DNA from 2 places in the Microbacterium sp. F1-18 genome. Region 2 is predicted to be linked to the other one. Evidence: predicted binding sites of a transcription regulator. Region 2 holds the regulator's gene; the other holds the start of a gene.
The links. Region 2 encodes LexA, which represses DNA repair genes until DNA is damaged. Its sites were predicted from a motif close to TCGAACANNTGTTCGA; they were not measured.

Region 1: a site for LexA is predicted at 1,595-1,610, ahead of ACU6RU_RS03060 (DUF222 domain-containing protein). Genes of this name have one in related genera too.

The regions. Positions count from the first base shown of each region.
Region 1 covers NZ_JBREVD010000001.1:656,726-660,137, forward strand. The annotation lists gene ACU6RU_RS03050 (hypothetical protein) at 1-912, shown strand, start outside; gene ACU6RU_RS03055 (GNAT family N-acetyltransferase) at 979-1,485, shown strand; gene ACU6RU_RS03060 (DUF222 domain-containing protein) at 1,645-3,090, shown strand; gene ACU6RU_RS03065 (cytochrome b/b6 domain-containing protein) at 3,358-3,412, opposite strand, start outside.
Region 2 covers NZ_JBREVD010000001.1:29,915-33,326, reverse strand. The annotation lists gene ACU6RU_RS00175 (dipeptidyl-peptidase 5) at 1-1,744, opposite strand, end outside; gene lexA (transcriptional repressor LexA) at 1,812-2,477, opposite strand; gene ACU6RU_RS00165 (LysM peptidoglycan-binding domain-containing protein) at 2,734-3,093, shown strand; gene ACU6RU_RS00160 (histidinol-phosphate transaminase) at 3,165-3,412, shown strand, end outside.

The DNA.
Region 1 (3,412 bases), 630 kb from region 2:
TGGCGTCGACGCGGCGAGGTGCTGCGTTTCGCGATCGTCGGGGCGCTGTCCGCGATGGCGGCGAGCCTGCTGCATCTCGTGCACACCCAGACCGGAGACCCCGCGTCCCTCGTCATCAGCGACGTCGCCATGGTGCTGGCGCCGGGCTTGGTCTTCGCGGGCCTCGGCTCGTTCAGCGGCAACGTCCTGGCGCGTGCGGGCATCGCCGCGTCGCTCGCCGCGGTGGTCGGCGTCGTCTCCGCCGCGGTGGGTCTCCCCGCGTCACTCGCGGTGAAGGTGCTGGTCGTGGCGGTCGCCTGCGGATTGACCGCCGTGGCAGCGAGGCACCCCGCGATCGCCGCGAGACGCGGGACGTGGCTCCTCGCTTCGGCGATGACAGCGTACGCAGCCTTCTCCACGTGCCGCGCCGTAGCGGGGCTGACGGCCGGGTGGGATTCGCCGTTCTTCCGCTCATGGATGTCGGTCGTGCCGACGACCCTCGCCGGGGCCGTCCTGGTGCTTCTCACGGGTGTCGCGCTGCTGATGATCCTGTCGGACCGGAGCGCGACGGCGGCGGCGCGACGCCCGCCTGCTGCGTCGTCGCTCGGCCGTGGACAGATGTGGTCGGTCGCCCTGAGCTCGTTCGACATCGTGCGGACGGCGCTCGGCACCGCCCGCGCGGATCGGATGAGGGACGAGCTGCTCGCCGCGGCACGGACGCTCGATCCGGACGCGGTGCTCGGCGCGACGCGAACGGGAACGCGCCTGCGCGCTGGCGGCGAACAGGCGGCGGTGGAGACGGCGCTCCGCGCCCGCCTGGTCGCGGCGGGGTGGAGCCCGGGCGAGGTCGGTCTGCTCTCGGTCGAGGCAGCGGCCGAGGGTGAGGCTGCGGCCGGCCATGATGCCGAAGAAGGGGTCGAGCTCGGAGCCTGATGAGCCCGCGGCGCAACCCCGACGGCTCGATTTCACGCCACCGCCACCCGCGCGTAGAGTCTGGCCATGGAAGCCGAACTGCAGACCGACATCGTCGTCCGTCCGGTGCGGGATGTCGACGCCGAAGCCCTCGGGCGCGTGCACGCCACCTGCTGGCACGAGACCTACGACCACCTCATCAGCACGGCCGCGCTCCAGAGCGTGTCGCCTCGCCGACTCGCCGAGCTGTGGACGCACTGGGCCGCGCAGGGCGAGGACTTCCGGATGTACGCCGCGCTCGTCCGCGGCGAGATCGTCGGCTTCGTGGGTTCGGGCCCGGCTCGCGACCGCGACGCGCCTCGGATGCGCGAGCTCTACTTCATCTACCTGCTCGACGCGTGGCACGGCACCGGCATCGGCCAGCGCCTGTTCGATGCCGCCGTCGAGAAGGACGAGGGGATCTACCTGTGGGTCGCGGAGGACAACCCCCGCGCGCACCGTTTCTACGAGCGCAACGGCTTCACGCTCGACGGACAGACCCACACCGAGCCCTTCCTCGGTGAGACGCTGACCGAGGTCCGCTTCGTTCGCTGACGTGAAGTCCGCTCTGGCCGGAGTCCGCTCCGGCTGGCGCCTGCCCGGCTTCGGTGGGGGCGTTTATTGTCATTCCTCCCCATCGGATGGTTCGGCGAGTTATCCTCGCTCGTAGATATATTCGATAGTGATGTCGCACCCCGCTGCGACAATGGGAACATGGCAGCGAGCGGTGGGGCTGGTGAAATCAGCGGGATGCGACGCGATGACGCCGCGCCCGCGCAGGTGCTCGCGTTCGCGCGGTTCGCGGAAGCGCTCGATCTTGTCCATGCCGGAGAGGTCGAGCGGATGCGTGCGTTGGCCGATCTGGGACGGTCGGCGTTGCGTGAGGCCCGGCGCGATGGGGTGCGGGGCATGGCCTCCGACATGGAGCTGCGATCGGTCGCGGCCGAGGCGGCGGGGATGGCGCGGTTGACGGATCGGCGGTTGCAGGGCGAGATCGACCATGCGATGACCGTCATCGACGACTACCCGGCCGTGTTCGCCGCGTGGGTGGAACGGCGGATCGAACGCGGACACGTGGATGTGATCGTGAAGGCCGGGGCCGGGGTGCCCGATGAGGTGCGAGGGTCGTTCGCGGATGCCGCGATCGATGTATGCGAGCGGGATGTACCGTCCCGGGTGCGGGGTGCGCTCGAGGTTTTGGCGGCGCGGGTGCACCCCCAGTCGTTCACGGAGCGGCATGGTGCTGCGGCGGCGGAGCGGTGCGTGCGCGTGTTCCGCGGGTCGGACGGGATGTCGAACCTCGTCGCCAACCTCCCCACCGTCATCGCTGTGGGGATGCTTGACCGGCTCACCCAGATGGGACAAGCCGTCAAGGATGCCCGGGATGCCCGGGATGCCCGGGATGCGGGCGGTTGCGGGGATGCGGTGGAGGCGGATGCTGCCTCGGCCGGTGCTGCCTCGGCCGGTGCTGCGGGCGCCGGGGCGGATGCGGCGCCAGACGCCCGGACGATGGATCAACTGCGTGCTGACATTCTCGGCGACCTTGTCCTCGGCGGAGCACCCGTGGTCGACCCGACCTACGGAACCGACCGGGCCGGTGGGCTCGGCGCGATCCGAGCACGAGTCCAAGTCACCGTCACCGCCGAGACCCTGATAGGCCGTGACGAGCACCCCGCCGACGCTGTCGGTGCCGGACTGATCGACGCCGACACGGCGCGTGAACTCGCCGGACAGGTCACCGAGTGGGACCGGCTCTTCATCGACCCGGTCACCCGCACCCCGGTCGAGATCGACACCTACCGGCCCACCATCGCGATGAAGAAACTCCTCACCGCCCGAGACCAGCACTGCAGGTTCCCCGGATGCCGCAGAGCCGCGATCCGATGCGAACTCGACCACACCATCGACTACGCCCTCGGCGGCCACACCCACCTCCTCAACCTCGCCCACCTGTGCCAGAGACACCACTCCATGAAGCAATTCACGACATGGGAAGTGCGGCAGATCGGCGGCGGGGTCCTCGAATGGACCTCGCCCCTGGGGCGGGTCTACCGCGAAGACGTACCGACGCCGGCCGTGTGCTTCACCACCGGCACGGTGGACCCGCCACCGGGTGGTCGGACCGGCGGAGCACCGCCACCCGAACCACCACCATTTTGATCGTGAGGGCCGGGCAGTCCCGCGCCGGGGACGAGCGGGATGCCCCAGCGGGATGCCCCGCGCTCCGAGCGAGGCAACAGCGCGCCTGCGCCCGAGCGCGGCAACATCGTGCCTGCGACACCGGCCCCGCGACGCCGCGACCGCACATTGGGCGTGTCGCACCGGGGGCGTGTCGCACCGCACCTGCGCCACCGGGCGTGCGACACCGGGGCGTGCGACACCGGCCCCGCGACGCCGCGACGCCGCGACGCCGGGTCACGTCCGCGATCAGCGGGTGATGGTCGGGCCGAACAAGCGCGCGATCGGTGCGAGCACGGCGGGA
Region 2 (3,412 bases):
GAGCGTCGCGGATGGCTTCCGCCTGCGCCGGGGGCACGACGGCGTCCTCGTCGCCCTGCAGAAGCAGCAGCGGCACCCGGAACCGTTCCGGCCGGCTCAGGGGCGACCGCTCGATGTAGACCTGCTCCGCTTCGGGCAGCGGGCCGATGAGCCCGTCGAGGTAGCGCGCCTCGAAGTCATGCGTCTCAGCCGCCAAGGCGCGTGCGTCGCCGACGCCGTACCGCGAGACGCCGGCACCGAACACGTCGGTTCCGACCAGCGCCGCGAGCACGGTCCAGCCGCCCGCGGAGCCGCCCTCGATCGCGAGACGTGACGGGTCGGCGAGTCCGTCGGCGGCGAGCCCTCGGGCAGCGGTCGCGACATCGTCGACGTCCACGACGCCCCACTGGCCCTTCAGTCGTTCGCGGTACGAGCGGCCGTAGCCCGTCGAGCCGCCGTAGTTGACGTCGAGCACGCCGATGCCGCGACTGGTGAAGTAGGCCACCTTGCTGTCCGCCGTACCGCCCACATGCGAGGTCGGACCGCCGTGTACCCACACGAGGTACGGTGGCAGCTCATCGGTCGGCGCTTCGACGTCGGGATTGGTCGGCGGGTAGGCGAAGGCGTGCACGGGGCCGTGCGGGCCTTCGGTCGTCAGCTGACGGGCGTGCGGAATCCATGCCGCATCGACATCGGGAGCGCCGCCGCGCACCGCGGTCGCCTCGCCGCTGTCCAGATCGACGATCCACAGCCCCGTCGCGCCCGGCATCGTGCCGCTGACGAGGGCGCTGCTGCCCGCGACATCCTCGATCTGCAGCCGCGCTGTGGCGGGTACCGGGAGCGGGACGGCGCCACCGTCGCGGTCGATGACGACGAGCTGATCCGATCCGTGCGTGCGGACGGCGACGACGCGGCCGTCATCGAGCGGCGCGTACCAGCGGGTTCCCAGCACCCACAGCCCGCCGCCTGTGTCAGCGTCGGCGGGGGAGATCGGGGCCGGGTTCGCGTCGGCGTCGGGGTCGACGCGGTAGAGGTTCCAGCGCCCGGTCGGCTCGTCGACGACGACGAGCTGGCCATCGGGGGTCCATTCCGGCTGAAGCGCGGCCGTGCTGCCACCGGCGACGTCACGGACCCGGTGCGGGGCGCGGAGGTCGACGACGCGGATGCGGGTGCGGTCCCAGGGCATGTCCGGGTGGTCCCAGGCCACCCAGGCGAGGTGCGAGCCATCGGGTGAGAGGGCGGGCTGGGCGACGAAGTCGCTGCCGCCCGCGAGCTCGGTCACGCCCGAAGCGTGGGCGCCCGTAGCGCCGTCGATGCGCACGATGTGGCGTCCGGGAGTGCCCTCTGAGCGTTCGCGTTCGCGCACCGCGAGCAGGACGCCGCGCTGCCAGCGAAGCCCGCCGTAGTGCGTGCCGCTCTCGTCGGGGGTGAGCGCCTCGGGCTCGCCGCCGGGGCGGAGGCGACGGATGCGCTGGTCGGACTTGTCGACGAAGAACAGATCGCCGTCATCGGAGACCGCCCACGCACCTCCGCCGTACTCGTGGACGCGTGACCGGGCGTTCCAGGGGGCGGGAAGGACGACCTCGACCTCGCCGTCGCCTCGGCGGCGCACGACGGCGACGCGGCCGCCCTCGTCGGGCAGCGACTCGCCCCACCAGACCTCATCGCCGACGAAGCCGGCGCCGTCGAGGCGCAGTGACGACGAGCTCGCCCACGATGCGGTCAGGGGAGAAGGCCAGGAACCGTAGGGCAGTTGCTGCGACATACCGCCACGCTACGCGAGCCGCGGCACCCCGCGGCGAGATGACGGGAGGTGCGCGGCGGCGCGCGGGTCAGACGGCGCGGAGGACGGCGACCACCTTGCCGAGGAGCGTCGCGTCGTCGCCGAGGATCGGCTCGAAGGCGGAGTTGCGGGGGAGGAGCCAGGTGTGACCGTCGCGCTGACGGAGTGTCTTCACGGTCGCCTCGCCGTCGAGCATCGCGGCGACGATCTCTCCGTTGTCGGCTGTCGCCTGTGCGCGCACGACGACCCAGTCGCCGTCGCAGATGGCCGCATCGATCATCGAGTCGCCGACGACCTTGAGCATGAAGAGCTCTCCCTTGCCGACGAGCTGGCGTGGCAGCGGGAAGATCTCCTCGACCTGCTGGTCGGCGGTGATCGGGACCCCGGCCGCGATCCGGCCCACGAGAGGGACCAGGGCGGCGTCGCCGAGAGCGGGCGCCGCATCGGCCGGGTTCTCACCGGCCGTGCCGGGGAGGTCGATCAGGACCTCCATCGCCCGGGTCTTGCCGGGGTCGCGGCGGAGGTAGCCGCTGAGCTCGAGCTGGTTCAGCTGGTGGGTGACGCTCGAGAGCGACTTGAGGCCGACCGCGTCGCCGATCTCGCGCATGCTCGGCGGATAGCCGTTGCGGGCGATCGCGTGCTGGATCACCTCGAGGATCGCGAGCTGCTTGTCGCTCAGATTCTTGCGTCGTCGCGTCTGCGGCTTCTCGCTCATACCGCCGGTCTCCTGTCGTCACGCCCCGTCCCCGACCCGATGTCGGAGGTTCGTGGTGGGCTCTCGCTGTCGAAAAGGTAGCCCGATACGACGGCGACATCACGGAACGCTCCGCGTGTCTCTTCGATCGGTCTCCGATTTCGGTGGGTGGTTGACACCACACAATATCGAAGATACGTTCGGAACCGAAGTTCGCACCCGTCTCTCCCGGCCGAGAGGCGAGGGCGAATCTTCCTACCGCTCCCGAGGAGATGTCATGACCACGATCGATGCCCGCTTCGCACCGGCCCCCCGTACCCGCCTGCGTATGACGCGCCGCGGACGCCGCGTCGTTGCGACGATCGCCGCCCTCCCGGCGGTCGTCGCCATCACTGCGGTCGCACTCTCCGGCGGTGGCGCGCTCGCCTCGAACGACGCAGGGGCGCCCGCGGGCTCGTTCACGACCGTCACCGTGATGTCGGGGGAGTCCCTCTGGTCGATCGCCGAAGAGGTCGCCCCCGCGGCCGACCCCCGCGACGTCGTCGACGCGATCGTCCGACTCAACGCGCTCGGCTCGGGTCAGCTCGAGGCCGGCCAGACGCTGGCCATCCCGCTCGAGTACACGGACGCCAGCTGACGAGCTGCTGCGCGCGGTGAGTCCGCCGAGTTCGGTCACTCGACGACGCGCTGCGGCCTAGCATGGGTGGGATGAGCCCGAGTCTGGATGATCTGCCCCTCAGAGACGATCTGAGAGGCCTCACCCCGTACGGTGCCCCTCAGGCGCCGCTCCCGGTCGCGCTGAACGTCAACGAGAACACGCATCCGGTTCCCGAAGAGGTCGCCGACGACATCCTGGATGCCGTCGCCCGTGCCCTGCGAGATGTCAACCGCTATCCCGATCGAGAGTTCACCCACCTGCGCGAGTCCTTCGCCGAGTACCTGGGCCACGGTCTCAC